Regions from separate parts of the Bifidobacterium sp. UTCIF-39 genome, predicted to be linked through region 2. Evidence: riboswitches for the same ligand, from Rfam matches in the RefSeq annotation. Region 2 holds a riboswitch; the other holds the start of a gene.
What was found. Region 2 has a riboswitch for FMN ahead of EP30_RS03925 (ECF transporter S component). Riboswitches for the same ligand answer to the same signal wherever they lie in the genome.
Positions count from the first base shown of each region.

Region 1: linked by a shared signal. The riboswitch ahead of ribD (bifunctional diaminohydroxyphosphoribosylaminopyrimidine deaminase/5-amino-6-(5-phosphoribosylamino)uracil reductase RibD) and the one ahead of EP30_RS03925 (ECF transporter S component) in region 2 are both predicted to bind FMN.

Region 1 covers NZ_JEOG01000007.1:59,838-65,123, reverse strand. Annotated here, with positions in the region: gene EP30_RS04555 (branched-chain amino acid aminotransferase) at 1-650, shown strand, start outside; gene EP30_RS04545 (trimeric intracellular cation channel family protein) at 1,075-1,839, shown strand; FMN riboswitch at 1,988-2,147, shown strand; gene ribD (bifunctional diaminohydroxyphosphoribosylaminopyrimidine deaminase/5-amino-6-(5-phosphoribosylamino)uracil reductase RibD) at 2,300-3,415, shown strand; gene EP30_RS04535 (riboflavin synthase) at 3,396-4,070, shown strand; gene EP30_RS04530 (bifunctional 3,4-dihydroxy-2-butanone-4-phosphate synthase/GTP cyclohydrolase II) at 4,161-5,286, shown strand, end outside.
Region 2 covers NZ_JEOG01000006.1:70,805-76,090, reverse strand. Annotated here, with positions in the region: gene EP30_RS03935 (ATP-dependent Clp protease ATP-binding subunit) at 1-179, shown strand, start outside; gene EP30_RS03930 (energy-coupling factor transporter ATPase) at 356-2,686, opposite strand; gene EP30_RS03925 (ECF transporter S component) at 2,804-3,379, opposite strand; FMN riboswitch at 3,386-3,539, opposite strand; gene EP30_RS03920 (glycosyltransferase family 2 protein) at 3,651-4,760, shown strand; gene EP30_RS03915 (pyridoxal phosphate-dependent aminotransferase) at 4,776-5,286, shown strand, end outside.

The DNA of each region.
Region 1 (5,286 bases), on a different contig from region 2:
TCGCTTCCGAACCGTTCCTGGGTGTGCGTGCTCCGCAGGAGGTCGATTACTGCGTGATCGCCTCTCCGTCCGGCCCGTACTTCCCCGGTGGTGTCAAGCCCGTGAGCATCTGGGTGGAGGACAAGTGGTTCCGTACCGGCCCTGGCGGCACCGGCTTCGCCAAGTGCGGCGGCAACTACGCCGCCTCGTTGCTCGGCGAGTACACGGGTATCGAAAACGGCTGCGAGCAGGTATGCTTCGTGGACGCCGCCACCAAGACCTACCTCGAGGAGCTCGGCGGCATGAACATGATGGCCGTGCACAAGGACGGCCACGTGGAGACCCCGTCCCTGACCGGCAACATCCTGCCCGGTGTCACCCGCCGCTCGCTGATCCAGTTGCTGCAGGACAAGGGCCGCGACGTCGTCGAGACCATGATCCCGCTCGAGCAGCTGCTTGAGGACATCAAGTCCGGTGAAGTCACCGAGGTGTTCGCCTGCGGTACCGCCGCCATCATCACCCCGATCGGACGCTTCAAGTCCGAGAAGTTCGACGTGACTGTCGCCGACGGTGGCTCCGGCGAGCTGACTGTCGCTCTGCGTGACGAACTGCTCGGCATCCAGCTTGGTGAGATCGAGGATCCGCACAACTGGATGTGGAAGGTCTGCTGACCTCTACACCCTATTCTGAGGACCGTTGAAATCCCGGTATTTTCTGGGGTTTCAACGGTCCTCTTTTTTGTTTTTGGGCACATTTTGGGCACGTTCCCAGGTCTCCCCACTGACGGCGTCGTCGATGCTCACGGCGACGGAGTCGAGAGCGGCGTTCGAGGGGGTGCTGATGTTTTCTTGAATGGTTAATGGCCAAGCCTCGTGGCTGCTTGCCTCGATCATCCCCGCACGCAACGCCACCCGCATCCAACCGGCGCAAGGCCTCACCAGCTGAGACAGCTCAGGGAGTCGCGGATCATGAGCAAGACAGCAAGGTGAACATCCGGACAACAATGCCGTGGCTTCTGTGTGTCCTGATGCCATGGTGATACTCTTGGCGTCGTTCCGCGCAAGCTTGATGTTCGGCATACGGGGATGGGGAGGCATGGTGGATCAGGTCGCACTGGAAAGCAACGCCGTATTCATGGGAATCGAGTATCTGGCGATCTTCATCTGCGGTCTTTCCGGCGGACTGGCGGCGATCCGCAAACACTACGACCTGTTCTCCATTCTGGTCATCGCCTGGGTCACCGCGCTCGGTGGCGGTATCACCCGAGACGTGCTGCTGGGGGATCTGCCACCCGTCGGCATCACTGACAAGGGATTCGTGCTCACCGCATTGTTCTCCGGCATCATTGTTGCCGTGGCGCATCCGGAGATCGAGCACCTCAAATGGTCGATGATCGTCACCGACGCACTGTCGTTGGGCCTGTTCGCGGTCAACGGCACCGCCAAGGCGCTGGCTTTCCACACATCCGGAATGACCGCAGCCTTTCTTGGCATGTTCACTGCGCTCGCAGGCGGCACCATCCGCGATATTCTGCTCAACGAGGTGCCGTCCATTCTCCGGGACAAGCATCTGTACGCGGTGCCATCCTGTGTGGCATGCGTGCTCACTGTATTCGCCTATCGGGCATCGGTGCATTGGAATCTGGGCCTCAATGGCGAGATGGTGCTTGACGTCGCCATTGTGATTCTGGTGTTCGTGCTGCGCGTGATATCGGTGAAATTCAACGTGACATTCCCCGGTGCGATGGAACGCCATCATATGCACCTGCCGGCGCAGAGACGGTATCTTAAGCGTCCGGTCATTCATCCGAAGGGACGTGACGGTAATGGCGACCGAAGGGATGACGACAACGACGACTGAATGATAGCGGTGGTGCCTTCTGACGCCGTCGGGAGACACCGTCCTGGGATCATTATGCGACAAGGATCGCAGTCCATTATTCGGACAATTTGGTGGATGTGGATGATTCTGTCAGCACGACCGTGTTTAATCAAAGCCATAATTCAATACGCATCTTCAGGGCAGGGTGAAATTCCCGATCGGCGGTATAGTCCGCGAGCATAGAGATTGCATCGACAGGTTTGAATCGACATGCAGGAGCGTAAACGCTCATGAACCGGTGGGATTCCGGTACCGACAGTTACAGTCTGGATGGAAGAAGAATGCGGCGGCGTAAAGCATGCTTTCGCACGGCCACAGATGGATATATGCCCCTGAGTTCCCATGGAGTTCAGGGATTTTTCATATCAGGCCTTGCCATAGGTGGTGCGGCGCGTCGCCACGTACCCTGGACATGCTCTATCGCGTTGAAAGGGGAAACGTGGACGATAGAGATTTCATGTCCGTGGCATTGCGCCACGCAACATTGGGCATGGGCAAGGTGAGCCCGAATCCCATGGTGGGCGCCGTCATCGTACGCGACGGCCGGATCATCGCAACAGGCCACCATGACCATTTTGGCGGCTGGCATGCCGAGCGCTCCGCACTGGAAGCGGCCAAGGCGCAAGGCGTTCCGGTACAGGGAACGACGATGTACGTCACCTTGGAACCCTGCTGCCATCAGGGCAAGCAGCCGCCATGCACGCAGGCGCTGATCGACAGCGGCATATCCCGCGTGGTGGTGGGATCCTCCGATCCGAATCCGCTGGTGGCAGGCAAGGGCATTCTCCTGCTTCGCGAGGCCGGCATCACCGTGGAGCAGGGGGTGCTCCGCGACGAATGCGATGCCCTCAACGAGATATTCATGCACTACATCGTGAACCGTACGCCGTTCGTACTGTTGAAATACGCCATGACGATGGACGGACGAATCGCCACGGCAGCCGGACGCTCGCGTTGGATCACCGGTGAGGAATCCCGCAGACGCGTGCACGAGGACAGGAACCGCTACTCCTCGATCATGGTCGGCGTCGGCACCGTCATCGCCGACGATCCCATGCTCACCTGCCGCATCGAAAACGGCCATAATCCGCTGCGCATCGTATGCGACAGCCGTCTACGCACACCGCTGGACTCCGCACTCGTGCAAAGCGCCCACGATGTGCCCACCGTGATCGCTACCTGCGTTCATGACGACGATCAGGCACGGCCATACCGCGATGCCGGCTGCGAGGTACTGACGATCGCAGCCGATGACGATGGCCATGTGGACCTCCCTGCCCTGATCCACAAACTGGGGGAGCGAGGCATCGACAGCGTGATGATCGAAGGCGGCTCGGCACTGGCCTGGTCCGCACTCCACTCCGAGATCGTCGACAAGATCAACGCATACATCGCGCCCAAACTGTTCGGCGGCACTGCGGCGCCATCCCCGATCGGCGGCGAGGGCGTGCAGGACCCCGCCGACTGCTACCGAATCACCGACAGAAGGATCCAGACGATCGGTGACGACATTCTGCTCGAAGGAGGCATCGTATATGTTCACCGGAATCGTTGAAGACCTTGGGACCGTGGAATCACTGACCCGAGGTGCCGATTCCGCCGCGCTTGCAGTGACTTCCGACGTCGTGGTCACCGATCACACGATCATCGGCGAGAGCATCGCGGTCAACGGCGTATGCCTGACCGTGACATCGATCCACGGGACGACATTCACCGCCGATGTCATGCATGAGACGCTCCGCCGATCCAGCCTCGGCACCCTGCGCAAGGGAAGTCACGTCAATGTGGAACGAGCCATGCCGGCAAACGGACGATTCTCCGGACACATCGTCTCCGGACACATCGACGGCACCGGCGTGGTGGAATCCATCGTCCCCGACGGCATCGCCACGGTCTACACGATCCGAGCACCACGGAACCTCATGCGGTTCATCGCCGAAAAAGGATCCATCGCCGTGGAAGGCATCAGCCTGACCGTCACCTTCGCCAATGAGGAGACCTTCGGCGTGTCGATCATCCCGCACACCGCCGGGCACACCGTGCTTCCGGAGCGGAAGCCGGGATCCGTCGTCAATCTGGAAATCGACCCCATCGCCAGATACGTCGACCGACTGCTGTCCATGCAAACCGAGGAAACCGGCCAGTCGGGCACAGCAACGGGTCCCGCCTCGCCCATCACCAAGGACTTCCTGCTGAGTCACGGATTCTGAACACCAGTAAGTAGTAAATAGCGAATTCAACACCCCCGGCAACTCATGCCAATTCATACCAACCATCAAATCTGCATAAAGGATCTCATCGTGAATCACACCACCAATACGCCAGACACCGATCCCGTCGCGCTCGCCATCCGTGACATTGCTGCCGGCAGGATCGTCGTCGTGGCCGATGATGAAAGCCGCGAAAACGAGGGCGATCTCATCTGCGCCACACGATTCGCCACCCCAGGCAACATCGCGTTCATGGCCACCCATGGTCGAGGACTCATCTGCACCCCGATGAGCAGTGAGATCGCCGACCGTCTCGAACTGCCACCGATGTGCGTATCGAACACCGATAATCATCACACGGCGTTCACCGTCTCCATCGATCATGTGACCACCTCCACCGGCATCAGCGCGCGCGACCGTTCCGTCACGGCGATGGCCTGCATCGACCCCGATGCCAAGCCCGACGATTTCCGTCGTCCAGGACACATGTTCCCCCTGGTCGCGCGACCGGGCGGAGTGCTGGAACGCAACGGACATACCGAGGCGACCGTCGACCTTGCCCGACTGGCGGGATTGGAACCCTGCGGACTGTGCTGCGAAATGATGAAGGAGGACGGCACGATGATGCGTCGTGACGATCTCCAGTCGTTCGCAGCCGAACACGGTCTGGCCTACATCACCATCGCCCAGCTGCAGGAATACCGTCGTACTCACGAGTTTCCCCATACGGTCCGTCGCGTCGCCACCGTCGAGCTGCCCTCCCGCTACGGACGGTTCACCATGGTGGGATATGAGTCCGAGAACGGCGGCGAACATGTGGCACTGGTGATGGGCGACGACATCCGGGCGGCGCTCGCCGGCGGTGCCCCCGTGACCGAGCCGGTGCTGTGTCGCGTCCATTCCCAGTGCCTGACGGGTGATGTGTTCGGTTCGATGCGTTGCGATTGTGGGCCGCAGCTGCAGGAGGCCATGAGTCGGATCGCCGAGCGAGGCAGGGGAGTGGTGCTGTACCTCAGCCAGGAGGGACGCGGCATCGGACTGCTCAACAAACTGCGCACCTACGAATTGCAGGAGCAGGGATTCGACACCCTTGACGCCAACCTTGAGCTTGGGTTCCCCGCCGATATGCGCGAATACGGTACAGCCGCGGCCATCCTTCGGGATCTCGGCATCGAATCGATCGATTTGATGACCAACAATCCCGACAAGATCGACC
Region 2 (5,286 bases):
TCGTGGACGCGCAGGGCGAGGGTATCCTCGGCGAGTTCACGTTCACTGGCAAGCCGATTCTGGATGCCGAACCGGCGAAGGAGACGAAGGACGAGTCCGAGTCTTCTGCCGCCGAAGCCGAACCGGTGGGCGTCTCCGACGGTGATACCGGCAAGAACGGTACGGAAGAGGCCCAGTGAACGGCTGATCGACAGCGATCACGATGATTGCATAATCACGGTGATCGCATGATCGCACTGATTGGCAGCGTACTGATTGACAAGGGGTGCGGTTCAGACCTGATCTGAACCGCACCCCTTGTCGTGTTGTCATGGTTGTTGCGTATGCGTCACATGTCATGCACGTCCATGCCGGATTATGCGATCAACGCCAATGCGACGAGACCGGCGAGATAGACGATGACGGCACAGGCAAAGGCGATATCGCGACCTGATACGCGCATCAGCCGGTAATGCGTGCGGTGCGATCCGCCCTCGTAGGAACGGGCGTCGAGCGCCAGGCCAAGATTGTCGGCATGCCGTAGCGCCCCGGCGAACACCGGCACGATGATCGCGGTCAGTGCGCGAATGCGATGCGCCGGCGAGCCTGATTCCACGCTGCCTCCGCGCGCTGACTGGGCGTCGATCACATCCTGCATCTCTTTGGTCAACGTGGGAATGAACCGCAACGCGAGACTCATCGTCAGTGCGATCTCACTGGTATGCATGCCGAATCGCGATAGTGGCGACAGCAGTGATTCAAATGCGTCGGTCAACCGTACGGGCGTGGTCGTACCCAGCAGTATCGCACCGAGAATCACCACCAGCGCCAGACGTCCGGCATACACGAGCGCCGTCCACAAACCGTCATCGGTGATGGGAATCGGTCCGATATGGGCAAGCGGTGTGCCGGTGCGGACGAAGAACACATTGAGTGCGCTCATGATCACGAACAGGGCGAGCAGCACCCGTACGGAATGCAGCACCGACAAGGGCCCCAGTCGTGAAGCGGCCAGAATCGCCGCCACGACGATCGCGGCCAACGCGAGTTGCATCGGCGTACCGATTGCGAATGCGGTGAACATCATGATCAGGAACAGCACCATCTTCATGCGGGGGTCAAGCAGGGCGATGAACGATGGACGTGTCACGACGGGCGTGGCGGCTATGGATGTGGTCGCGTTCGCGGACCTAGTGCGGTCCGGATCGTTCGGCGTCACATCGGAATCAGGGCCCACGGCCATCGAATCCCGGCCGTCGAGCATGATCACGCGGTCGGCGAGCTGCGCTTCGTCGGCGTCATGCGTCACGATGATCACGGTCACGCCCTGCGCCTTGAGATCAGCGATCAGCCTGTGAATGCGCAGTGCCGACGTCGCATCCAAACTGCTCGTCGGCTCGTCCATGATCAGGATCTGCGGTCGGCACGCCAGAACGCCGGCGATCGACACCATGCGCTGCTGTCCTCCGGACAAGGCGAACGGGGATCGGTCGGCAAGATGGGACAATCCCAGCGAATCCAGCGTCTGCGATACGCGGTCGGCGAGTTCGTCCCCGTGAATGCCGAGATTGCGCGGACCATACGCCACGTCCTGCGCCACCGTTTCGGCGAACAGCTGCCGTTCGGGATGCTGCATCACGTATCCGATCCGTTCCCGCAGTGCATGACGGTCGCGGCGGCGCAACGGTACGGCACGCCGACCATTGTCCCGTGCCACTGGGATGTCGCCGATGGTGATGTCACCGCGATCCGGCGTCTCCAACGCGCACAGCAGCCGGGTGAGTGTGGATTTGCCACAACCGTTACGACCCATGATCGCCACGGTTTCACCGGCGTCGATACTGAGACTCATGTTTTGGAAGATGGGGAAATGCTGGTCATAGGCGAAGGAGACATGGGCGAGCGTGACGATCGGGGTGCCATCGCCCGACCGCTTCGGAGAGGCGGCGGACGTCGTGAATACGGACGAGGAGCGCGAATCGTCGTTCGTGACGGCATCGGTCGTCTCCGTCGCGGGGGTCACGTCGTCGATAATGCGGCCATGTTCCATGCGGATGATGCGATCGGCAGACGACGCCTCGTCCTCGCGGTGGGTGATGTGCACGATCGTGACGCCCTGATCGTGCAATTGCGCGAGCACGTGCATGACATCCTTGCGTGCCGTCTCATCGAGCATGGCCGTGGGTTCGTCGAGCACCAGCATTCGTGGCTTCATGGCAAGCATGCCGGCGATGGCCACACGCTGCTGTTGTCCGCCCGACATGCGAGTGGGATTCCTGGCCTCGCTGCCGTCCATGCCGACCTGTTGCAGGGCGTCGGTGATGCGCTGTCTGATCCGTTCGCGGGCGACACCGAGGTTCTCCGGGCCGAAGGCGACATCGTCCTCGGTGACGGTGGTGACGATCTGATCCTCCGGATTCTGGAACACCGCTCCGATATCATGTCGGGCTGCGCGATAGGCGTCGGCGTTGGGCGTATCATCGTGAAACACTGAGTGTCCGAGTAGTTTCACGATGCCGGAATCCGGGGCCGTGAGGCCGGCGATGATCCGTCCCAGCGTGGATTTTCCGGATCCATTGGCACCGACGATCGCCACGCGTTCACCCGGGGCGATGCTGAGATTCACGCCATCCAGCGCCCACGTCGTTCCGCCGTCGTAGCTGAATCGCACGTTCTGTAGCACGGCAAGGGGGATGGGAGTGGTCACGGGAAGGCCTTTCGCGGGGATGGTCGACAAGGGGGAATGCAAAGAACGGTGTGCACGTCGATCGGTTCACGACGTGCACACCGTAGTGTGAAATACCGAAATGGCTAAATGACCCGATTAGCGAACCCTGTTCAGCAGATCGGAGATCGGCTTGTAGATCAGGAAGGTCACAACGCCGTGGATGGCGAACTTGAGCAGGTTGAACGGCAGCAGAATCGGCACGATCATGGCGGCCACCTGGGCAACCGTCATATGCGCGTAGATCGGCGTGATCAGCAGATTGCCCACGATCGCGATGGCCAAAGCGACCACGGCGCCGGCAAGAATGCCTACGGTCGCACCCTTGCGGGTCCTCCAGCGCTTGTAGATCACCGAGGCGGGCACGCTCAGCGCCAATGCCACGGCAATCGCCATGATCGAACCCCATGGATCACCGAACATATGCGGCACGAAACCGAGCACGCTGACGACCACGGCGGCCGACGGGCCGAACGCAAAGCCGGCGATCAGGCAAACGATGCCGGACGGATCGTACTTGAGATACGGTGCGGCCGGGAAGATCGGCAGTTCGATGAAGCTGGTGACCATGGCCAACGCCACGAACAACGCGTAGACGGCAATGCGTTTGGTGGACCAGCGACCGGAATCGGCCACGCCTGTGGAATGGGTATCGGTATGCGAAGATACGCTCATCTGAGCACCTCGTTTCTCTCATCCGGACTGTCACCGTTGGCTCCGGAATCGCACCGGATCGGCCGCTTTCCGCGGCTCGCGGGCTTCGGTTGCGACCGTTGTGAAAACCGATCGTGCCGTTACCGCCAGTGGGGAATCTCACCCCGCCCTGAAACTTCGTTCACGACTGTAGCATAGGAGCCGTCATGGAACAGGCCTCGCGGCGGGTTTTTGATATCGGACGAATCTGGAACGTGATATCAGACCGTTTTTTTCGCGTGGCAGTGTCACAATGGACGGTATGACTGCGCAGAAGATCGAGAACACATCAGCCAAGACAACAGCTGCGGACGGCAGGAAGAACGGCAAGGACAGGAAGGTGACGGACAGGCTCGCCATCGTCGTGGTGACCTACAAGCGTCAGGAACTCCTCAAGACGCTGTTCGCATCGTTCCTCGCATCGACCATCGCGCCGTGGCGCATCGTGATCGTCGACAACGAGCACTCCGACAAGACTCGCGCCATGGTCGAGGAATTCTCCGACAAGGTCACCGCGCAGTGGGGCAAGACGATCGCCGACACCGACGGCAATCTCAACCGCGTGGTGTATGCGCCGCAGACCGACAACCTCGGCGGGTCCGGCGGATTCTCCGCCGGCGTGAAGAAGGCATACGAACTCGGCGCCGAATGGTTCTGGGTGATGGACGACGACGTGGCCATCGAACCCGACGGCATGGCCAAGCTCGCCAAGTGGATGCCGACCCATGACGTGATCCAGGGCAGCCGATACGACTACGACGGCGGCCCGTTCTACTGGCAGTACCATTTCATCGTGCCGCTGGGTATCCCCAACCCGATCGCGCCGGCCGCATTCGGCCCAGCCGGATACCGTGTGATGAACACCATGTGCTTCGAGGGCGGCCTGTTCCGTCGCAACATCGTGGAGCAGATCGGTTTCCCCGACCCCCGGTTCTTCATCTACTGGGATGACACGATCTACGGGTATCTCGCCAGCAAGGTCACCAATCCGATCATCATTCCCGACCGCGTGATGCGCCGCACCCGCGAGATCGGCAACTGGGACATCGGCGGCCTGCGCCAGCTCAACTCCACATCCGACATGAACCGTTACCACATTCTGCGCAACCGCGGCTACATGGCCCGGTACTTCATGGCGCACGGCGACTACCGTGGCTTCCTGTTCGGCGTGGGCACCATCGCCACCATCGCCAAGGAAATCATCCGTCTGGTGGCCGTGGACCGCGGTCATATCGGCAACGGTCTGAAGCAGATCTTCCGCGGCTGGTGGGACTCCCACAAGCTGTTCCACGACCCCGACTGGCAGCCGATGCCGCCGCTGAAGACTTCTGCGCCAGCGTCATCGACCGCGCCGAAGCGGTGAACGATCGGGCTCGACATGCGCTTCTCCCATCGCGTCGACACGTCACGCCCCAACGCCATCAGTCTGGCCGAGCAACAGGCCCGGCGCGACGGCGTGACCCTGACCAAGCTCAATGATTCCAATCCCACCCGTCACGGGCTGGCGCCGGCGGGCGTGCCCGGCGTGTACGAGGCGAACCCGCGCGGCCAGTCCGCGGCACGACGGGCGCTCGCCGACTTCCTGTCGGCCGGCGGCGCGGACGGTGCTGGCGTCGGTGGTGTGGACGGTATGCGGGATGGCGTTCGCCCGGTCGACCCGGATCGGCTGTATCTGCTGAGCTCCACGTCCGAGGCGTATTCGTGGCTGATGAAGCTGCTGTGCGACCCCGGCGACGCGGTGCTCGCTCCCAAGCCCGGGTATCCGCTGATCGAGTCGATCGCCCGGTTGGAGAACGTCGAGGCCGTGGAATATTCGCAGGTCTATGACGGGTCGTGGATGATCGACATCGCCGAGATCGAGGAGCTGCTGGACGCATCCGCGACGGATG